Regions from separate parts of the Rhizobium sp. 768_B6_N1_8 genome, predicted to be linked through region 4. Evidence: predicted binding sites of a transcription regulator. Region 4 holds the regulator's gene; each other region holds the start of a gene.
The links. The regulator LexA, encoded in region 4, represses DNA repair genes until DNA is damaged. The targets are predictions, from matches to a motif close to TGTTCNNNNTGTGTTCNG.
Positions count from the first base shown of each region.

Region 1: the regulator LexA is predicted to act here: its motif matches at 3,111-3,128, upstream of AB8B33_RS01060 (ATP-dependent helicase).
Region 2: the regulator LexA is predicted to act here: its motif matches at 4,566-4,583, upstream of AB8B33_RS15305 (putative DNA modification/repair radical SAM protein).
Region 3: the regulator LexA is predicted to act here: its motif matches at 2,353-2,370, upstream of ruvC (crossover junction endodeoxyribonuclease RuvC).

Region 1 covers NZ_JBPWPV010000001.1:216,849-222,508, reverse strand. The annotation lists gene murA (UDP-N-acetylglucosamine 1-carboxyvinyltransferase) at 1-838, opposite strand, end outside; gene AB8B33_RS01090 (hypothetical protein) at 955-1,164, opposite strand; tRNA gene AB8B33_RS01085 (tRNA-Thr) at 1,319-1,393, shown strand; gene AB8B33_RS01080 (DUF982 domain-containing protein) at 1,543-1,785, shown strand; gene AB8B33_RS01075 (hypothetical protein) at 2,021-2,284, opposite strand; gene AB8B33_RS01070 (BON domain-containing protein) at 2,367-2,630, opposite strand; gene AB8B33_RS01065 (hypothetical protein) at 2,790-3,068, shown strand; gene AB8B33_RS01060 (ATP-dependent helicase) at 3,183-5,243, shown strand; gene AB8B33_RS01055 (enoyl-CoA hydratase/isomerase family protein) at 5,265-5,660, opposite strand, start outside.
Region 2 covers NZ_JBPWPV010000001.1:2,971,776-2,977,435, forward strand. The annotation lists gene carB (carbamoyl-phosphate synthase large subunit) at 1-550, shown strand, start outside; gene AB8B33_RS15295 (T6SS phospholipase effector Tle1-like catalytic domain-containing protein) at 670-1,860, shown strand; gene AB8B33_RS15300 (UdgX family uracil-DNA binding protein) at 1,883-3,328, opposite strand; gene AB8B33_RS15305 (putative DNA modification/repair radical SAM protein) at 3,328-4,560, opposite strand; gene greA (transcription elongation factor GreA) at 4,810-5,286, shown strand; gene AB8B33_RS15315 (glycosyltransferase family 4 protein) at 5,318-5,660, shown strand, end outside.
Region 3 covers NZ_JBPWPV010000001.1:3,640,128-3,645,787, reverse strand. The annotation lists gene AB8B33_RS18770 (metallophosphoesterase) at 1-48, opposite strand, end outside; gene ruvB (Holliday junction branch migration DNA helicase RuvB) at 49-1,086, opposite strand; gene ruvA (Holliday junction branch migration protein RuvA) at 1,157-1,771, opposite strand; gene ruvC (crossover junction endodeoxyribonuclease RuvC) at 1,784-2,311, opposite strand; gene AB8B33_RS18750 (methyl-accepting chemotaxis protein) at 2,559-4,874, shown strand; gene AB8B33_RS18745 (GNAT family N-acetyltransferase) at 4,882-5,376, shown strand; gene AB8B33_RS18740 (LLM class flavin-dependent oxidoreductase) at 5,477-5,660, shown strand, end outside.
Region 4 covers NZ_JBPWPV010000001.1:1,503,140-1,508,799, reverse strand. The annotation lists gene kdsA (3-deoxy-8-phosphooctulonate synthase) at 1-119, opposite strand, end outside; gene AB8B33_RS07745 (VOC family protein) at 116-1,003, opposite strand; gene lexA (transcriptional repressor LexA) at 1,199-1,924, shown strand; gene AB8B33_RS07735 (ComEC/Rec2 family competence protein) at 1,905-4,280, opposite strand; gene gltA (citrate synthase) at 4,622-5,660, shown strand, end outside.

The DNA of each region.
Region 1 (5,660 bases), 1.3 Mb from region 4:
GGCGCAGTGTTTCCAGCGCCGTTTCCAGCAGGGCAATATCGGTATTTTCGAGTACGACATCGCCGCCGGCCATGGCAACGGCCATAGCATAGGTGCCGGTTTCGATACGGTCAGGCAGGACGCGGTGGCGCGCGCCCGAGAGCGAGGTGACGCCTTCGATCGTGATGGTCGAGGTGCCCGCGCCGGAAATCTTCGCGCCCATGGCATTCAGGCAGTTGGCAAGGTCGACGACTTCGGGCTCGCGTGCGGCATTGCCGATTACGGTCGTGCCGCGGGCAAGGGTTGCCGCCATCATCAGCACATGCGTGGCGCCAACGGATACCTTCGGGAAGGTATAATGTGTGCCAATGAGGCCGCCCTGCGGTGCCTTGGCGTTGATATAACCGCCATCGATTTCCATCGTCGCGCCGAGCGCGGTCAGACCGTCGATGAAGAGATCGACCGGACGCGTGCCGATCGCGCAGCCGCCCGGCAGCGAAACGCGGCAATGACCTTCGCGGGCCAGGAGCGGACCGATGACCCAGAAGGAAGCACGCATCTTCGAGACCAGTTCGTAGGGAGCGGTCGTATCGACGATGGTACGGCAGGTGAAATGGATCGTGCGGGCGTAGGAATCTTCCTGACGCTCGCGACGGCCGTTGACGGCGACATCGACGCCGTGATTGCCGAGGATGCGCATCAGCAATTCGACATCGGCAAGGTGGGGCACGTTTTCGAGCGTCAGCGTATCGCTCGTCAGCAGCGAGGCGATCATCAGCGGCAGCGCGGCATTCTTGGCGCCGGAAATCGGAATGATGCCGTTAAGCTCATTGCCGCCGACAATTCTGATACGATCCATGTGCACTTACGGGCGAGGCCCGCCTTTCCTCAAAAGTTTTGCCTGTGGGGGCAAGGCAAGAAGTGGGGGTCTTTAGAGCAAATCCCCGCACGCTTCAATTCGTCGCGGACCGAACATTACGATTCGTCCATTTTTGCGGCAGGCATTTTTGCGGCGGGCAGCCCATTCGTCTCGTCCGCCTGGCCGGATCGGCGCGCGCGCACTTGCTGTTTGCGTCTTGAAAGATTTTCTCTCAGCTTTTCGGCAGCCCGTTCGCGGCGCAATGCCGCTTGGGCTTCCATGGCCGCTTTCCGGCTCTGCCGGGCCTTCTCAGTCTCTTCGTTCATCCCCCAGAACTACCCGAATTCGCGCCATTCCAAAAGTGGGCGGGACGTTATTCCCAGATAAGTTGGAATTTGCGGCTTGCACTCCTGCCGAAGCTGTGGCAATAGCCGCCCCGTTCACGCGAATTGAGCGTTTCCGCTTCTCGCGTCTGGTCCTGCTGCCGTAGCTCAGTGGTAGAGCACACCCTTGGTAAGGGTGAGGTCGGTGGTTCAATCCCACTCGGCAGCACCAGTTTTCTCCTTTAGCATTATCCCCCGCGCCAATCGGCGCCATTGCTGCCGGCAAAAATCTCGCTAGAATATTAGCATTCTGAATGCCTTTGCGGAGGAACCCGAAGGCTTCATTCAATGTTTCTATCGAGACATGCTGGAGGAGCGTCGATGGCAACTGAACGATGGAATAGTCCGATCAAGGTAGGTTTCGAAGAGGCGGGAGCACGCACGGTTAACGGACCGTTTGACGCGCTGACCTGCCTGACCGATCTCTGGCCTGCCGTACGCGGACTGAAATATCTCAAGGCACGCAGCGCCTGCCGCGCCGCACTCGATGGAAGAAAGACCGTCGAAGAGGCCCGCGCGGAGTTTATGGCGGCGGCCGAGGAAGCAAAGCTTAAAGTGCATTAAGCTTTCGGCGGCGGTATTGGACAATAAAAGTCCGATCTGCTCCGAAACGAAGCAATGCTTAATTTTCACTTAACCCTGCCCGGAGCTCGCGCAGGGCTTTGTCTCGAAAGACATTGCGCCATTCATCTGTTCATCAATAGAACGACGCCAGCCATCATGATGATGGTTAGAGGCTCGTCACCTTCTGCGGGAGACTGCAGACGAGCCTCGTTCGAAAGAAACTTCGAATATTCTATCAGCAATCCGAAGTATCCTCATCCTCCACCTGAATATATCCTACACCGATGATTGTGCCATCTGCGGCACGGATGAAGGACGGCAGGTAATGCGGTTCGGCGGGCTTGCAGACGGCGGCGCTGGTATATTCGTTCAGCGCTATTTCGTCTTTCGGCAGCGCCGAATAGTTCATATCGGTTTCGAGTGAGGCATGGGCGGAGCCGGCAAAAGCGCCGCATCCCAGAAGCAGAGCTGCGGCCCACAGGCGTATCAGCGTTTGCATTATTGTCTCCCGTATTGAAATCAGCTTTTCAACACGCGGGACAGGGAGTTGGTTCCTTGGAAATTCCTGTGCTGATCGTGATTTATCTCACCAGCAGGCGGCAATGCACGTAACCGCTTCCGACAATGTCCTCGGCGATTGCCAACGCCCGCTCGCTATCACCCCATTGGCTCACGAAACCTTCGAGAATGACGGTGGGGCCGATGGTGGAGACGATGATTTCGGTCGCATCGAGATCGGCTGCGGCATGCAGGGCGCTTTCCACGGACGCGCGCATGGCGGCCGTGTTGTGGCCCTTCATCCAGGCTTCCTCGTGGGGTGGCGAGCCGTGAAACCGCAGCACCATGACCGTTCCTGACATTACCTAATAGGGGTTTAACGCAAGAAGACGACGTTTGTTGCCATACGCAGCCGGCTGGATGCATAGTCGCCGTGATGGTGGTGCTCCGATACTCCTGTCCCCGTCGGCAGAAGCCCCATGCAATTGCGGCCGAGGAAAATGTTGATGAAAGCGCTTGTGCCTGCCCTTCTTGCCACGACCCTTCTGGCCGCACCTCTGCTGGCAGGCTGTTCCGCCGCGGACGCGCCTGCGCTGGAGCCCATTCCCGGCAGCATCACCTATGGCGGGCAGCCGCGCACGAAGCTGACGAAATCGCCGATCGGCAGCGCCGTCCACAACGACTTCTACGATCAGCAGGGCCAGCGCGTCTACGAAACCTATATTCTCCAGGCCGACCGCAGCCTGAAGCTGGTGCGGCGGCAGATCGTGCCGGACTTTCCGTAATAGTGCATGGCAGCCAGCGCCTGCTTGACAGCGGCGCCAATCGAGAACATCCAAGGAACATCTGATTTTATTCGCGAGCGTTGATTCTCCCGCGAAGCCCAACCGGACGGCTGGATGTATCTCGAAAGACTCAATCCCCAGCAGCGCATGGCCGTGGAGCACGGCACACTCACAGACGGCAGCCATGTGGCCGGGCCGCTGCTGGTCATCGCCGGCGCCGGTTCTGGCAAGACCAATACGCTCGCGCATCGCGTTGCGCACCTCGTTCTCAAGGGTGCCGATCCGCGCCGTATCCTGCTGATGACCTTTTCGCGCCGGGCGGCTGCCGAAATGGGCCGGCGCGTCGAGCGTATCTGCGGCGAGGTTCTCGGCAAGAATTCCGGCATCCTGGCGGATGCGCTCGCCTGGAGCGGCACGTTTCACGGTATCGGCGCGCGGCTCTTGCGCGACTATGCCGAACAGATCGGCATCGACCCGGCCTTCTCCATTCATGACCGGGAAGACAGCGCCGACCTGATGAACCTCGTGCGCCACGATCTCGGCTTCTCCAAGACGGAAAGCCGGTTTCCGACGAAGGGCACCTGCCTTGCCATCTATTCGCGTGCCGTAAACTCCGAAACGGAACTGCCGCTGGTGCTGCGCGACGCCTTCCCCTGGTGCGCCACCTGGGAAAAGCAGCTTCGTGAGCTTTTTGCCTGTTATGTCGAGTCGAAACAGAGCCAGAATGTGCTCGATTACGACGATCTGCTGCTCTACTGGGCACAGATGGTGGCAGAACCCATGATCGCCGAGGATATTGGCAGCCGCTTCGACCATGTGCTCGTTGACGAGTATCAGGACACCAACAGGCTTCAGTCTTCGATCCTGCTTGCGTTGAAACCGACCGGCCAGGGCCTGACCGTTGTCGGCGACGATGCGCAGTCGATCTATTCCTTCCGCGCGGCCACAGTGCGCAACATTCTCGATTTTCCGGCTTCCTTCAGCCCGGCTGCCAATATCGTCACGCTCGATCGCAACTACCGTTCGACGCAACCGATCCTTGCCGCCGCCAACGCGGTGATCGACCTTGCTTCCGAGCGTTTCACCAAGAACCTCTGGACGGAGCGGGAATCGCCGGAACGGCCACGGCTGGTGACGGTGCGCGACGAGAACGATCAGGCGCGCTATGTGGCAGACAAGGTTCTCGACAATCGCGAGGAGGGCGTGAAGCTGAAAAGCCAGGCCGTGCTCTTCCGCGCCTCGCATCACAGCGGCCCACTTGAGGTGGAGCTAACCCGCCGCAACATTCCTTTCGTGAAGTTTGGCGGGCTGAAATTCCTCGACAGTGCGCATGTGAAGGACATGCTGGCGGCGCTGCGCTTTGCCCAGAACCCGCGCGACCGTGTGGCTGGCTTCCGGCTGATGCAGATCCTTCCGGGGGTCGGCCCGTCCACCGCGCAGAAGGTGCTGGACCAGATGGCTGACGATGCAAGCCCGATCGCAGCGCTTGCCGTCATGCCCGCACCGCCGCGCTCGGGCGAGGAGTGGACCTCCTTCGTTTCCACCATGCAGGAGCTGAAAACCGGCAAGGCTGGCTGGCCGGCCGAGATCGAGCTGGTACGGCGATGGTATGAGCCGCATCTGGAACGGCTGCATGAGGATGCGAGCGCGCGGCTTGCCGATCTGGTGCAACTCGAGCAGGTCGCCGGTGGTTATGCCTCGCGTGAGCGATTCCTGACGGAGCTCACACTCGATCCGCCCGATGCGACTTCGGATCAGGCAGGCGTGCCGCTGCTCGACGAGGACTATCTCATCCTCTCGACCATCCATTCGGCCAAGGGGCAGGAATGGACCAAGGTCTTCATGCTGAACGTCATCGACGGCTGCATCCCTTCAGATCTCGCAGTCGGCACGACGGCCGAAATCGAGGAGGAGCGGCGATTGCTCTATGTGGCGATGACCCGCGCCAAGGACAGTCTCGATCTCGTCGTGCCGCAGCGCTTCTTCACCTATGGTCAGAATTCGCAGGGCGACCGGCATGTCTATGCGTCGCGCAGCCGCTTCATTCCAGCCACGCTGCTGCAATTCTTCGAGGTCTGCGGCTGGCCACAGGTCAAGACCGATACGGCAGCCGCCCAGCAGGCGCGGCAAGTGCGTATTGATGTCGGCGCGCGTATGCGCGGCATGTGGCGTTGAAGCCTCTCCTGACCAGCGGGGTTAGAGCAAAAGCGGCGGCTTGGCCGGCTCGAAGAAGCGGCCGATCATTTCATCGTTGACCAGGGCGATCGTCGGCGGCGACCATTTCGGATTGCGGTCCTTGTCGATGACGGCTGCACGGACGCCCTCGTAGAAATCCGGACCGTGCAGGATGTGCATGCAGGCGCCGAGCTCGCGGGCAAGACATTCGCCGAGCGTGCGGCTCTGGCGGCCGGCCCTCAGCAGCCGCAAGGCAAGCTTGAGACTGGTCGGTGAACGTGTGAGCATCACGCGGCGGGTCTCGGCAGCGAACTCGCCTTCCGCCGCACCAAGTGCGGATGCGATGTCCTCGACGCGGTTGAAGTGAAAAGCACGATCGATCATCGCGGCATTGGCCTGCAATCTGCCCTCGCCCGG
Region 2 (5,660 bases), 1.5 Mb from region 4:
CGTCAAGGAAGCAGTCTTCCCCTTCGCCCGTTTCCCGGGCGTCGATACGCTGCTCGGACCGGAAATGCGCTCGACCGGCGAAGTCATCGGCCTCGATACCGATTTCGCGCTGGCCTTCGCCAAGTCACAGCTCGGCGCCGGCGTCGAACTGCCGCGTGAAGGCACGGTCTTCGTTTCCGTGCGCGACGAAGACAAGCCGCGCGTTCTGCCGGCGATCCGCATCCTCGTCGAACAGGGCTTCAAGGTTCTCGCGACCGGCGGCACCGCCCGCTTCCTCGCCGAAAACGGCATCACCGCCGCGAAGATCAACAAGGTTCTCGAGGGACGTCCGCATATCGAAGACGCCATCCGCAACCGCCAGGTCCAACTCGTCATCAACACGACCGACGGCAACAAGGCGATCTCGGATTCGAAGTCGCTGCGCCGCGCCACGCTGATGCAGAAGGTGCCCTATTACACCACGATGGCCGGCGCCGAAGCTGCCGCCCAAGCCATCAAGGCGCTCAAGGCCGGCAATCTCGAAGTCCGCCCGCTGCAGAGCTACTTCTGATCCCGGGAGAGGCATCGCCTCTTCGCGCTCGCCTCCTAGGCTCGTCAAAACTGCGACCCAAAATTGCAGACATGGATACTTGGTGTTAGCCTGCTCCCCGGCCGTATCGGGGAAGCAGCATGTCGAAGAATATCGTCATCCTGTTCGACGGCACGTCGAACGAGATAACTGCAGATCGCACCAATATTTTACGTCTGTTCGGAACGCTGAAGCGCTCCGACGAACAGATCGTCTATTACGACCCCGGCGTCGGCACGCTGGGTGCGGCAGACGCCTGGTCGCCCTTCTACCGCAAGTCTATCGAGGTCTGGGGCCTTACCACTGGTTGGGGTCTCGATGAAAACGTCAAAGGCGCCTACCGCTTCCTCGTCGAAAATTACGATGCCGGCACGCCCGACGATCACGGCGGCCATCCCGACAGGGATCGCATCTATATTTTCGGCTTCAGCCGCGGCGCCTATACGGCCCGCGTTCTCGCAGGTTTCATCCATGCTTTTGGGCCGTGTAGCAGATATCACCTGAACCTGCTCGATTACGCTTACAGAACCTATAAGGGCATTCCCGAACAGGAGCAGCGCGCCGATGGCGGGGATCCCTCATCGGCCTTCAAGAGCATGCGGCTCTACGAGCGCATGCTGCGCAACGACCGCCCGCCGATCAAGCTGCTCGGTCTCTTTGATACGGTTGCCTCTGTCATCGAAAAGGGCAAAGGGCGCATTCAGTTCAAGACCCACCCCTTCACCCGCAAGAATCCGAGCGTCGAATATGTGCGCCATGCCATGGCGATCGACGAACGCAGAACCATGTTTCAACCGGAATTGTGGGCGCCGGATCAGGATTACCGCGGCAATCCCTTCAAGCCCGCGATCGCAAAACAGGACTTTAAGGAGGTCTGGTTTGCAGGCGTCCACGGCGATATCGGCGGCGGTTACCCGGAGGCCGAGAGCGCACAGATCAAGATACCGCTCGACTGGATGATCCGCGAAACGGGGCCCTCAGGCTTGCTCTACGTTTCGCGCACGATCAACAATATCGTCCTTGGCAAAAGCGACAAATACTATGTCGAGCTCAATGCGGCAGCGCCGCTGCACAACTCAATGAGCGTAGGGTGGAAGCTGCTCGAATATATCCCGCGGCGCGTGCCGGAAAACTCCTGGCGCAGGCGCGGCGACAGAAGGGGCATTTATCTGCCCCGCGAAGACAGGCGTTTCATCCCCGACGGCGCAAACCTGCATGAATCCGTGAGGGTGCGCATGGTGACCGGATATAATCCGCCGAACCTGCCGAAAGATCCGGTCTTCGTCCCCTGACGCATTGAATCGAATTCTACGCTCAGGCAGCCAGGCCCTTGATCAGATTCATATCTTGCCGGAAGCGGGTCAGCTCTTGTGCCCTCCTCCCCTCGTCCGGAATTCGCAGCAGATAGGAGGGATGCACCGTGACAAAGAGCAATCGCCCCTCCTCCATCGCGATCGGGCGTCCGCGCAGATCCTCCAGCTTCTGCTTCTCGCCGGTCAGCGAATAGAGCGCCGTCGCGCCCATCGCCACGATCAATTTCGGCTTTACGAGATCGAGTTCCAGCTTCAGCCACCAGCGGCAATGCTGCACCTCGCCGAGATTGGGCTTCTGGTGGATACGCCGCTTGCCGCGCGGCTCGTATTTGAAATGCTTGACGGCATTGGTGACATAGAGCCTCGACCGATCGATGCCGGCCTGCGCGATCGCTTCGTCGAAAACCTTACCCGCCGGCCCGACAAAGGGTCGACCTGCGAGATCCTCCTGATCGCCTGGTTGCTCGCCGACGAACATGATCTCGGCATCATCTGGCCCTTCGCCGAAGACGGTCTGCGTCGCCTTCGCATGCAGCGGGCATTGGCTGCAGACGGCGGCCTCCTCGCGCAATGCCTCCAGCGTTCCCGCAGGGGCCATCTGCGGGGCCGGCATGCGGGCTGCCGCCTCCTGGATCTTATTGTGATAGGGAAGCGGCATGGTCGCCTCGCGCTCGGCCATGGCGAGCACTTTTGCTTCGGCCTCGGCGATCAGGCCAGGGATGAGATCGGCTTCCGGCAGGTTCTTCCAGTATTTCTTCGGCATCTCTGCCTGCATGGCCTTCACCTTCAGCCGCGCCGGATTGAAGATGCTGGCATAATAGATGCGCCAGAGATCATCGGTCGCGTCACTGATGTCAGGTTTCTCGCAGGCCACATTGCTTGTCGTCAGCCGCTCGCCGTCCCAGGCGGCCGAACCCTTCGGCGTCGCGATCAGCCAGTCCATGTCGGTGAAGCGGCGTTGGAAGAAGGGCGCCTTGCGCGCGACGATATAATGATCCGGCTCGAACCAGGCTATGAATTTTCGCCGCCCGCCGGCAGGTGCCGCCACCTCCTTGAAGCGCACGAAGGCCGTCATCTTGTGGGCGTCGCGATGCACGCTCTTCTGCATCAGCAGAGCACGCGAAACCTCTTCATCGGACGCCAGATCCAGCAGGTTCCGGTTTTCCTGCAATCGCCAGAGCAGGCTATAGAGCAGCGAAAAACGCCTGGCATCGCTATGGCAGATCACGGCCTCGGCTAACGCCATGAAAGCCGGCGAAACGCTCATCGGCTTGGCGTCGGCAGGAGGATCAGGCGGCAAGGCGTCACGCTGGAAGGCAAAGCCCGGTTCGCTGCTCTTTTCATGCCAGTCGATCTCTTCTGGCAGAATCCCAGCTGCGGCGAAGGCGCGAGCGGCCTTGCGCCATTCCTCGAAATTGCCCCTACCCTCCAGAACCACCCGGCGCATCATAGCAGCGACAACTGTTCGGGTTTTGGCTCGAACATCGCGCGCAAGTCCGGCCGGTCGACAAGACGATGCGGCGTCCAGCCCTCGACAGTGATGAAGGCCTGCACCTTGCGGATCGACACGCCGAGCCGCGGCAAGTCTTCAAGCCGCAGACGGCGTTGCCGCCGCTCAGTCAGGATCGCCTTTACCGTCTTGGTGCCGAGGCCCGGCACACGCAGCAGCTTCTCGCGATCGGCGCGGTTGACATCGACGGGGAAGTCCTCGCGATGGCCGAGTGCCCAGGCGAGCTTGGGATCGAGATTGAGATCCAGCATGCCGCCCTGCTGTGTCGAGGTGATTTCGTCGATGCCGAAACCATAGAAACGATAGAGCCAGTCCGCCTGATAGAGCCGGTGCTCGCGCATCAGCGGCGGCTTGATGAGCGGCAGGTTCTTCGAACTGTCGGGGATCGGGCTGAAGGCGGAATAATAGACTCGTTTGAGACCATAGCTGCTATAGAGCTGGCCGCTGGTCGACAGGATCGTCGCATCATTGGCGCCGTCGGCGCCGACAATCATCTGTGTACTCTGGCCGGCCGGTACGAAGCGCTTGCGCCTCTTGGTCTGCAGCGTCGGCTCTTCCGCAGCCTCGATCTTCAGCCTGAGATCGCCCATCGACCGGCGGATACTGGCCGGCTTCTTCTCCGGCGCAAAACGGTTGATGCCGCTATCGGTTGGCAGTTCGATATTGAGCGACAGGCGATCGGCATAGAGCCCCGCCTCCTCGATCAGATGCGCGGAGGCCTCCGGAATGGATTTCAGATGGATGTAGCCGCGAAATTGATGCGTGACCCGCAACTCCCGCACGATGCGCACCATTTCCTCCATCGTGTGGTCGGACGAGCGGATGATGCCGGAGGAGAGAAACAATCCCTCGATATAGTTGCGCCGGTAGAATTCCAGTGTCAGCCAGACCACTTCTTCCGGTGTGAAGCGGGCGCGCTCGACATTGCTGGACGAGCGGTTGATGCAATAGGCACAATCATAGATGCAGAAATTGGTGAGCAGGATCTTCAGAAGCGAGATGCATCTCCCATCCGGCGCATAGGCATGGCAAATGCCCGAGCCTTCGGTGGAGCCGAGCCCTCCAGAGGCAGCCGAATCCCGTTTGACTGTGCCGCTGGAGGCGCAGGAAGCATCATATTTGGCGGCATCGGAGAGGATCGCCAACCGTTCTTTAAGCGATTTCTTCATCCCGATGTTCACTAAATGTTCACGGTGGCAAAATCAAGACGAAGAAATGAGCCTCCACCCAACTTCCCTTCAAAAGCAGGCACTTCTGCGGGAAGCGGAAAGCTTCGGTAAGAATTTTATGGAAATCGCGCGTGCCGATCTGCTATAAGCAACGAACTAAGATTGTAGCACGGTTCCGAAGTTCCCTTCGGGACCTGTTTTCTTTTGTGTCTGCGAGAACTGCAGACGCGGGGAGAGAAGGACGAAAAAATGGTTGATAAGGTACCGATGACACAGGGTGGTTTCGTCAAGCTGCAGGAAGAACTGCGCTGGCGCCAGCAGGAGGAGCGCCCGCGAATCATCGAGGCAATCGCGGAAGCGCGCGCCCATGGCGACCTTTCCGAAAATGCCGAGTACCATGCCGCCAAGGAAGCGCAGAGCCACAATGAGGGCCGCGTCGCCGAGCTCGAAGACCTGACGGCGCGCGCCGAAGTCATCGATCTCTCCAAGATGTCGGGCGACAAGATCAAGTTCGGCGCCAAGGTGAAGCTCGTCGACGAGGACACCGAAGAGGAAAAGACCTACCAGATCGTCGGCGATCAGGAAGCCGATGTGAAGCAGGGCCGTATCTCGATCTCCTCCCCGATCGCCCGCGCACTGATCGGCAAGGAAGTCGGCGATTCCATCGAAGTCAACGCGCCGGGTGGTTCGAAGGCCTACGAAATCCTCTCCGTCTCCTGGGGCTGATCGCCCGCGCCTCCCTCTTCAAGAGCAGCCAGTGCCGGATATCAGTGACGTCGAGATCATCGCGCCCAACCTGAAACGCCGGCTCTCCGGCGTCACGTCGACGATCGTCCAGCTCATCCCCTGCCAGATCCGGCTAGGGATCAGGATCGCAGCCCTCGGCCCCGGCCTTCCGCCGGAACTTCCGCGCCTGAAATGGCCGCAGCTTGCTGGCCTCCGGCGTCCGCCCGCGGGACGGCGTCACCGGGTCTGGCACGCACGCCGCAACAATGAGATGGCGGCGGGCATCCTCATGCGTCACGTGCTGCGCATGCCGCTGAAGCTCGTCTTCACCTCGGCCGCCCAACGCCGACATAGCTCCTACACCCGCTGGCTGA
Region 3 (5,660 bases), 2.1 Mb from region 4:
GGCAAAGCTGCCGCCCATGAGTTTGAAAAAGCTGCGCCGGCTGATCAATCAATCGTCCTCCCGGAACAACCCGAACTGAGCAGCCTCCATATCCTTCGGCGGCTGCATGCCGAGATGTTTCCATGCGATTGCGGTCAGAACGCGGCCGCGCGGCGTGCGCTGGATAAAACCCTGCTGGATCATATAGGGCTCGATAATGTCTTCGATCGCGTCGCGCGGCTCGGAGAGGCCGGCGGCGATGGTTTCGATGCCGACCGGGCCGCCGCCGAAATTGACGGCGATCATGTTGAGGTAGCGCTTGTCGAGCTGGTCGAGGCCCATATTATCGACCAGCAGGCGCGTGAGAGCCTCGTCGGCGATCTCGCGAGTGACGGCTTCGGCCCTTGCGACTTCGGCGAAGTCGCGCACGCGGCGCAGCAGGCGGCCGGCAATGCGCGGGGTGCCGCGGGCGCGCCGCGCGATCTCGCGGGCGCCGTCATCGGTCATGCCAAGGCCCATCAGGCGGGCGCCGCGGCGGACGATCAGCTCCAGTTCCTCCACCGTATAAAAGGAGAGACGCACCGGAATGCCGAAACGGTCGCGCAGCGGTGTCGTCAGCAGGCCGAGGCGGGTGGTGGCGGCAACGAGCGTGAATTTCGACAGGTCGATCTTCACCGAGCGGGCGGCAGGGCCTTCACCGATGATGAGGTCAAGCTGGAAATCCTCCATGGCTGGATAGAGGATTTCCTCGACCGCCGGGTTGAGGCGATGGATTTCGTCGATGAAGAGAACGTCGCGCTCTTCGAGATTGGTCAGCAGAGCGGCCAGATCGCCGGCCTTTGCGATGACGGGGCCGGAGGTCGAGCGGAAATTGACGCCGAGCTCTTTTGCCATGATCTGCGCCAATGTCGTTTTGCCAAGGCCGGGCGGGCCGACGAAGAGAACGTGGTCCAGCGCCTCACCGCGGTTTTTGGCCGCTTCGATGAAGATCTTGAGATTGGCGCGCGCCTCCGCCTGGCCGGTGAACTCGTCCAGAGACTGCGGGCGCAGCGTGGTGTCGAAGTCTTCGCCACGCTTTTCCGGCGTTATCAGGCGGGCATCAGTCATTGGGTATTTCCGTTAGAAGCTTGCTCAAGTCCATACACCAAGCGGCCTGCATTGACACCCTGTGGGGCCATCAGCGTGAGAGTTCCCGCAGGCCGAGGCGGATCAACTTGGCGCTATCCGCATCTTCGCCGGCCGTCTTCATGGCGGCGGCAACCGCATTGGCCGCCTGATCACGCGAATAGCCGAGATTGGTCAAGGCCGAAACGGCGTCGGCAACGGGGGCTGCGGCCACGCCTTCGCCGATCTCCTGCTTGAGGCCGATATTGATCGCCTCGCCGGCAAAGGCGGGCGCCTTGTTCTTGAGCTCGGTGACGATACGGATCGCGACCTTGGGACCGACGCCCTGAGCGCGCGAAACAGCCGTTTTGTCCTGCAGCGCGATGGCATTAGCAAGCTCGGGCGGAGTGAGAGTCGAAAGCACGGCGAGTGCCACTTTCGCGCCGACGCCCTGAACGCTCTGCAGCAGGTTGAACCATTCGCGTTCGAGCTGCGTCTGGAAGCCGAAGAGCTTCAGTTGGTCCTCACGCACATAGGTTTCGATAAAGAGCACGCAGGCCTCTCCGACGGAACCTAGCTTCGAGAGCGTGCGCGCCGAGCAAAAAGCGACGTAGCAGACGCCGTGCACATCCACGAGCACGTAATCATCGCCGATCTCATCAATTGTGCCTTTCAGCTTGCCGATCATGATCTTGTTCCGTCAGGGGTGGGTTTGGTGAGCGCCGGCGATTGCCTGCCGCATGCGGTTTGCGCCACGGTGATGAGCATGGCAGATGGCGATCGCCAATGCGTCGGCAGCGTCGTCGCCTTTGAACTCCGCCTTCGGCATCAGGATCTTCAGCATCATGTGGATCTGCTTCTTTTCGCCGTGGCCGACGCCGATGACGGTCTTCTTCACGGCGTTTGGCGCATATTCCGATACCGGCAAACCCGCACGGGCCGGCACGAGCATGGCGATGCCACGGGCCTGGCCGAGCTTCAGCGTGGCGACCGCGTCCTTGTTGACGAAGGTCTGTTCGACGGCGGCTTCCTCCGGTTTGTAGGAATGGACCACATCAGCAAGACCGTCATGCAGCTGGCAGAGGCGCGAGGCGAGATCCATGTCGCCATCCGAGGTGACGGTTCCCGAGGCAACGAAGCGCAGCGAATTGCCGAGCGTATCGATGATGCCCCATCCCGTGCGGCGAAGGCCGGGATCGATACCGATGATGCGAATCGTGTTTTGCATGGTTCACCCTATAGCGATGGTGAAATAAGTGCCATCGATATGTGAACAAAACAAAAACATGCCTTGTTTTTGCGGGACCGCATTTACCGCGAATTAAACCGAATGCCTGAATTCTAATCCATCAAATGTGAGAGGAGCCGGCTTTCGCAAAGCTTAAGGCTTCCGATGCTCTGTTTGCAGTTCAACCGGTGGGTGATGTCTCCATGATCCACTCGCCGGCGGCGCCGTTCCGGAAGGGTTCGTTTTCATGGCTCAGAGATTTCAGTCCCTGTCCTTCAAGGTGATAGCCACCTTCATCCTGCTGACCACGCTTTCGGTCGCGGTGATCAATATCCTCGCCTATTTCGCCAGCAGCCGCGTTTCCGACGAACAGGCGCTGAAGGCCAAGGAGAGCGTGCTGATCTTCCGCGGCGACATGCTGCAGGACCAACTCGAGCAGCTTGAGAACCAGGCAACCTCGATTGCGCGCATCGAAGCGCTGCAGATGTCGATCACCAACCTGAAGAGCGGTTGGAAGACGATGGAGAAGAGCTCCGGCGATGCTCGCGGTGAGCTGAAGAAGGTCTTCATCACGAACAATCCGAACCCGGCCGACCAGCGCGAGAAGCTCGCAAAGCCGGAGGGTCCGAGCGGTTTCTATTATTCGAGCCATGAGAAGACGCAGGGCGAAGTGGCGCGTGACCTCGCCGATACCGCCTTCAACGACCTCTTGATCGTCGATCTCGACGGCACCGTGCTCTATTCCTACAAGAAGAATGACGACTTCGCCGAAAACCTGAAGTCGGACGCCTGGAAATCGACCGGCGCGGGCATCGCCTATGCCAAGGCAATCGAAAACACCACCAAAGCGACGGACGATTCCGCGCCGACGGCCTTCTCCGGCTTGCGTGTCGATGCCGGCAGCGGCAAGTCGGCGATCTTTTATGCCGTGCCGATCGTCAAGCTCGGCCAGGCGAAGGGACTGATGCTGTTCAAGGTGCGCGACGATATCGTCACCAGCATTCTGGCAAAGGGTATCGTGTCCGGCAGCACGGCAAAGACGGCCATCATTTCGGCTGATGGTTCGGCCGTTGGTCTCAATGCATCCGGCCAGCTTGCGACGCTCGATGCTGCACCGTTCACCTTCATCAAGGACGCGCTTGCGAGCTCTGCGATGACGGTTTCAGATTTCGATCGCGCCGACGGTGCGGCACGCGCCTACGTCCGCGGTATCGATTATCGCGCTGACCGTTTCCTCGTCGTTGAAAGCGTGCTGCTCAGCGAATTGAATGCCGGCTCTATCGAGGTCGCCACATTGCTGACCTCGATCGGCATTGGCGTTCTCGTTGTCATGGCGATTGCCACAGGCCTTATCACCAACTTCCTGTTCTCGCCGCTTGCCCGTCTTGCCGGCGTGACGCGCGAAGTCGCTGACGGCAAGCTCGGCGTCGAGATCGGCAGCCAGAACCGCCAGGATGAGATCGGCACGATGGCGAAAGCGCTTGCTCGCTTCAAGCAGTCGCTGATCGAAGGCCGCGAGCTCGAAGCTGCGAGCGAGCAAACGCGCATGCGGACTGAAAGCGAGCGCCAGCAGAATCTGGCTCAGCGCGAGGCGGAGGCCCGCAGCCTGCAGGATGTCGTCGCGGCACTCGACGAGGGGCTTCACCATCTGGCGAGTGGTGATCTGGCCTACCAGATCGAAACCCGCTTCCCGAGCGAGCTCGAAAGCCTGCGTGTGAACTTCAACGAGGCACTGGCGACGCTTAACGAAACGATGACGGCGATCGGCGGCAACTCCATGGCCGTCCGGGCCGGTTCCGAGGAGATGCGGACGGGTGCCGATGAACTGGCCGGCCGCACCGAGCGCCAGGCAAGCTCGATCACGGAGACGGCCAACGCGATCAGCGCCATCACCCAGTCGGTGCGCGTACAGATCGAACGCGCCGAGCAGGCCGCGCGCATCGCCCGCGATGCCAAGAAGGAGACGATCGGCTCCAGCCAGATCATGCGCGAGACGATCGCGGCGATGGAAGCGATCCAGGCGTCTTCACGGCAGATCAACACCATCATTTCGGTCATCGACGATATCGCCTTCCAGACCAATCTGCTGGCACTGAATGCCGGCGTCGAGGCGGCACGCGCCGGCGAAAGCGGCAAGGGCTTTGCGGTCGTGGCCATGGAGGTACGCGAACTGGCGCAGCGGTCTTCGAGCGCTGCCAAGGAAATCTCCAGCCTGTTGCAGAAATCCACGCATGAGGTGGAAAGCGGCGTGGCGCTCGTTGAAAGGGCCGGCGTTGCGCTGACCGGCATCGGTGGTCATGTTGAATCCATCAACGGCCAGATCAACGAGATCATGGAATCCACCCGTGAAGAGGCCGACACCCTGCGGCAGATCAACAGCTCAGTCGCCGAGCTCGATTCCATGACGCAGCAGAATGCGGCGATGGTCGAGGAGACGACGGCTGCAATCCACCGTCTGGCAACCGAAGCTGTGGAGATGGACCGCCAGCTCGGCAATTTCACCCTTGCTGAAGGGTATCAGCAGCAGAGCGCCGACATGCATCTGCTGCGCAAACGGGCGTGATTGCATCATGCTGATCCGGTTCGAAAGACCCGAGGATGCGGATGCCATTCACTCGCTGACGCGGGTGGCGTTCGAGCCGATGCCTTACAGCAACAATACCGAAGCGCGGATTGTCAGGGATCTTCGCGCGTCTGGTGATTTGATACTATCTCTCGTCGCGGAAGAGGGCGGGGAGATCATCGGCCATGTCGCTTTCTCGCCGATCACGATCGGTGATATCGAGGATGGATGGTATGGGCTCGGGCCGATTTCGGTAAAGCCGGAGCGGCAGCGGCAGGGGATCGGCAGAGAGTTGATCCTGAAAGGGCTCGATCTGCTGAGAGAGCGTGATGCGACCGGCTGCGCGCTGATCGGCAATCCCTCGGTCTATCGCGGCGCTGGCTTCGAGAGCGATGGGAAGCTGACCTATGGCGATCTCGATACGCGATATGTCCAGAGGGTCATCTTCAAGGGATCGCCGCCATCAGGCGCTTTGAAATTCTCCCCGGCTTTCGACGAATGACAGTTATTTTCCGCGGCAGCTTTTGTTGGCGCCGCGATTTGGAATAGCGCCACGGCGAACCTACATAGACCGCACTCCCATTCTCGAGCGGCAGGTTTCCATGGTTCCGTTTTCCATTCTCGATCTTTCCCCTGTGGCCGAAGGCACGACCATCAGCCAATCCTTTGAAGCGTCGAAGCGTATGGCACAGAAGGCGGAGGAGTTCGGCTATACGCGTTTCTGGATGGCGGAGCATCACGGCATGCCCGGCGTCGCGAGTGCGGCGACGTCTGTCATCCTCGGTC
Region 4 (5,660 bases):
TGGTCGCGGCTTTCCATTTCGCAAGCGCCGGCAATCAGCGACAGGCGCCCGGCATTGGAGAAAGTGACCTTGCCGGCGCCTTCGCCGACCGTCACCACGGAGTTGGTAGTAGAGCTCATGATGTTTCCTCGAAAGCGAAGAGCACGCCCTGGCCGGGCGCGGGCTTCACCAGAATACGGTTGCCCTTGCGTGTGTAGGTCACCCCGTTAGCAGCCAAATGCGCTTCTGTCACGGCCAGATCGCCAACCGCAAAGAGGATTGCCCGGCCGCCCAGGCCGCGATCGATATCCGGCGTCGCCAGATCGAAATAGGCCTCCAGCCCCTGCGGGGTCATCAGGCTGATCTTTGCGTTTCCGGTAAGCACCTCCAGCCCGAAACTCGTATCGCCAGCAGAAGCGGCTTTTGCCGCCGAGCGAACGAAGTCGCCGAAGGCTGTCGGCTCGGGGGCTGCGAGAGCGATCTCGGCAATGCCTGTCACGCCATTGGCGTGGGTCTCCAGCACGTTGCGGTCGGCAGGAAGCGGGTTGATGCGCTCGACAGCGAAGAGAAAGAAATCCGGTGCCCGGAGGTCGGCAGCGAAGGCGAGCCGGAAGCCGGCAATGCTCTCAGTGCCATCCGGCATTTTCACAGGGCGTTCGAACTGCAGCACAGAACCGGCACTGATGCTGCCCTCCACGAATCGAGCATGTTCGTGCTTTGCATCCGCGGTGGCGAAGGCGATGGCGGACAGTCCCTCGCTGCCGCAGCGGAAGCGGAAAGCCTGATCGCGAGCCGTGAAGACATTGCCCTCACGTGCCGTCACCTCGCTCTCCTCGACGCTCGCGACACCGAGCGGCTCGATATAGGTTTTGTCGGCAAAGAAAACACAGGCATTCTCCGTGCCGAAGGGATGGCGGGCATCGGGCGCGACGGTAAAGCCCAGCTTGCCCAGCCTTTCGCGGGCAAGGTCGATATCGGTAACCGGCAAAACGAGATGATCGATCGGAAGCGTGTCTTGGCTCATCGGTTCTTCTCCCAGCAGTGACAAGGAGATGTGCTTCAGCAGGTCTCGTGAAACAAGGCCAGACAGGCCTAAGGGCGATAAAAATCAAATTCTCGACAGATTGAACAGAAGTTTTACGAAAATTTAGCTACTTGCGGAACACATATGGAACATATAGTGTCCGTTCTGGATTTGTTTCAAGACTGGGGAGACGCCATGCTCACGCGCAAACAACAGGAACTCCTTCTTTTCATTCATGAAAGGATGAAGGAGTCAGGCGTTCCACCGTCTTTCGACGAGATGAAGGACGCACTGGATCTGGCCTCGAAATCCGGTATTCACCGGCTGATCACGGCGCTCGAAGAACGCGGCTTCATTCGCCGGCTTCCGAACCGGGCGCGCGCGCTCGAAGTCATCAAACTGCCGGAAGCCTACAGCCCGAGCCTGCAGCCTCGGCGCGGCTTTTCACCGAGCGTCATCGAGGGCAGCCTCGGCAAGCCCCAGCCCGTGGCGCCTCCTGCCTCGGCGAAGCCAGCACCCGCTGCCGATAACGGCAATGCGGTCTCCGTTCCCGTCATGGGCCGCATCGCCGCCGGTGTTCCGATCTCGGCAATCCAGAACAATACGCATGACATCACCGTTCCCGCCGATATGCTTGGCTCCGGTGAACATTATGCGCTGGAAGTTCGCGGCGACTCGATGATCGAAGCCGGCATCTTCGATGGCGACACGGTCATCATCCGCAATGGCAGCACAGCCAATCCGGGTGATATCGTCGTCGCGCTCGTCGATGACGAGGAAGCAACGCTCAAGCGTTTCCGCCGCAAGGGCGCATCGATTGCGCTCGAGGCAGCAAACCCTGCTTACGAGACCCGCATCTTTCCGCCGGATCGCGTCAAGGTCCAGGGCAAGCTCGTCGGCCTCATTCGCCGCTATCACTGACCGGTGACAGATTGGCGTCTGCGAATGTGTTACTGCGCCAATCATAGGCGCGGTGGCGCATCCAGGGTCGCCCCAATGTGTCGAATGCGGTTGCGACCTCAATTCCCTTATCGGTGAATCGAAGTTCGACAGAACCTGTCTTGCGCAGCGTCTCGCCGGTAAAGAGCAGCGCGCCGGAACGACAGCGGTCGAAGCGCAATCGGACAGGGGTCACCACAATATCAGCCGTATCGCAGGCTGGTCCGAGATAGGCAGCATTGTCGATGACGGTCAGTTTCTTTCCATTGACGAGCAAAGTGGTGCACCAGGCGCCCTTCAGGCAGGAGAAGCGTGACGGCGGGCTAATGGCGACTGCCTGTCTCATTGCCTCTCTGGCTTCATTCTGTTGGTCGGGTGACAGTTGCAGTCTTTGACCATCAGGCGCAGTGGGCGCCTTGGCAGCTTGAAGCATAACTGGCTTCTGATGCTCTTCGACGGCAAGGGCCCTCTGCCATTGTTCGAAGATGAAGGCGGGCGGCTTTTCACGGTTCGAAGCCATCGCCTCTCCATCGACTATAGCGACCAGGCTGCCATCTTCGGAGATAGCGATATCGGGCATCGCCTCCGATGGAAGAAGGACAACAGCGAGCGTCGAGACCGCGACAATTGCCGTTCCCATGTGCCGCAGCCGGGTTCTGAGCAGGGTCAGCAGCAGAAATCCGAAAACGGCGGTCGGGAAATACCAGCCGGGCAAGCGGCCTACATCTATGTTGCCGCCCCACCCCGCTACTGCCTTTGCGATGGTGATCACCAGATCAAGCCCGAAGCCTGCCACCGGCCATAGCCAGCCGTCCAGACCAAACGGCATCAGCAGCATTGCCAGCATCCCGGCCGGCATGACGATGAAGGTGATGACCGGCATGGCCGCGAGATTTGCCGGCAGGCCATAGGCAGTCAGCCGGTGGAAATGCTCGATCGAAAACAGCGCCGTCGAGAAACCACCGATCAGCGACGTCAGGAAAACGCCACCGAAGAAGCCACCAACCATGAAGAAGGGCTTCATGATCGGCAGCTTGGCAAAGGCATTCTCCCGCATCGGCCGCCCCTTCCAGAGGTCGTAGCCGGCGACCAGTGCAAGCGTTGCGGCAAAGGACATCTGGAAACTCGGCCCTAGCCCCTCCGATGGCGAGACCGCGAGGATCACGAGAGCGGATAGCGCCACGTTTCTGAGACTGATCGACGGCCGGTCGAAGAAGACCGCAACCAGCATAATCGCCATCATGATGAAGGCGCGTTCGGCGGAGACGGCAAAACCCGAGATCAGATAGTAGGCCGTCACCGCAGCAAGCGCACCGGCCGCCGCGATCTTCTTGGTTGGCCACGCCTGGGCAATGCCGGGAAAAAGACTGAGAATGACGCGCAGCCCGACAAAGAAGATGCCAGCGGAAAGCGCCATGTTGAGGCCGGAGATCGCGATGATATGCGCAAGGCCGGACTGCCGCAGCGCCTCCGTCGTTTCATCCGAGATCGCCCGTCTCTCGTCCGTGACGAGGGAGGCGGCAAAAGCCCCGGTGTCGCCGGGTAGTGTGGAGCGAATCCGATCGCCGATGCCGCTTCTCAGGCGGTAGAGCGACTCCAGAATTGCCTCACCGACCGAGTTCGATCGCTCCGGCTGTTCCGCAACCCTCTTGGGTACTCCATAGAAGAAGCCGTTGGCACCGATGCCGTCAAAATAGGCGCTGAAGGCAAAATCATTGAGGTGGGAGAGCGCCGGCCCCGCCGGAGGCGTGAGACGTGCCCTGCCCTCGATGACGTCGCCGAGTTCGAACGGCTGGGCGGCTCCGCGGACCAGCACGGAGATGCGTTCGGGCGGACGCTTGATCTCAGGAGCATCCGTACCGGTGACGTCAAGAATATAACGCCAGCGCCCTTGGCCATCGCCTTCTCGGCGTTCGATCCGGCCGGTCACCGTTGTCGTTACGGCTGAATCGAGGATCAGGGTCTTTGCCCGCCATGTTTCGATCTGCGCGGAGAGCATTCCACCGGCAAAAAGAAGTAGAGCAAGCAGCGTCGCCTGCAGTTTCGTCCGGGCATAACCGCAGAGCGCAACGGCAATAAGGAGAACAAGCAGGCAGAGACCGAGCGACACGGCCGGAAAGTCCGAGGCCGCCAGAAACCAGGTCGCGGCACCTGCACCAAGGAAGACCGGAGAGAAGAGGATGAGGCGACCGTGGCCTGCCTCTTCGGTGGCCATACGCATCGACGACCCGACGTATCGTTTCGCAACAGTCACCAATCGCCATCGAAATGGGATCGCAACCTGGGTCCGAGCCGATTGCGTCACAATGGCGCGCGGGGCAATGCCAGCAAAATCCATCTTTTCATCAATGGATTGCTCTTGTCGTTCTCTTGTCTCTATCCCCGCCATGATCGCCTGGACCCGCCCCCGGATACCGGCAGAATGCAACCTGAAATCAAAACGAGCAAACAATAATCGATTGAAATAAGAGGAAAATTCGCGGGAGCAAAAAATCCAGTCAAATCATGGTGTTCTGATATGCATTTAGCTCATCGCTGCACTGCCTAAAAGATGATGCCGCGATGCACAAAATGGCATCACGGTAACTTGGCATTAGCTTCGCGATCATATAGCTATCGCTTAGGACGCTTAACCCTTATGGCGCTTTTGCGGCGCCACCGCCACCCCGGAGGATCAGCATGACGGATCAAAGCGCTACAATCAAAATCGGTGACAAATCAGTCGATCTCGCCGTGCGAAAAGGCACGGTTGGACCCGACGTCATCGACATCGGTGCCCTCTACAAGAACACGGCTTCCTTCACCTACGATCCCGGGTTTACGTCGACTGCATCCTGTGAATCGAAGATCACCTATATCGACGGCGACGAAGGCGTTCTGCTGCATCGCGGCTACCCGATCGAGCAGCTTGCCGAGCATGGCGACTTCCTGGAAGCCTGCTACCTGCTGCTCTACGGCGAATTGCCGACCGCCGCCCAGAAGAAGGACTTCGACTATCGCGTCACGCACCACACCATGGTGCATGAACAGATGAGCCGCTTCTTCACCGGCTTCCGTCGCGACGCCCATCCGATGGCCGTCATGTGCGGCTGCGTCGGCGCGCTTTCGGCCTTCTATCACGACTCCACCGATATCACCGATCCGCACCAGCGCATGGTCGCCAGCCTGCGCATGATCGCCAAGATGCCGACGCTCGCAGCGATGGCCTATAAGTACCATATCGGCCAGCCCTTCGTTTACCCGAAGAATGATCTGGATTACGCGTCCAACTTCCTGCGCATGTGCTTTGCCGTTCCCTGCGAGGAATATGTCGTCAATCCGGTGCTCGCACGCGCCATGGACCGTATCTTCATCCTCCATGCCGATCACGAGCAGAATGCCTCGACCTCGACGGTCCGTCTCGCAGGCTCCTCGGGTGCGAACCCGTTCGCCTGCATCGCCGCCGGCATCGCCTGCCTCTGGGGGCCCGCTCACGGCGGCGCCAACGAAGCAGCCCTCAACATGCTGACGGAAATCGGCACTGTCGATCGCATTCCGGAATATATCGCCCGCGCCAAAGACAAGAACGATCCGTTCCGCCTGATGGGCTTTGGTCACCGCGTCTACAAGAACTACGATCCGCGCGCCAAGATCATGCAGAAGACCACGCATGAAGTTCTCGGCGAACTCGGCATCAAGGACGATCCGCTTCTCGAAGTCGCGATGGAGCTGGAGCGCA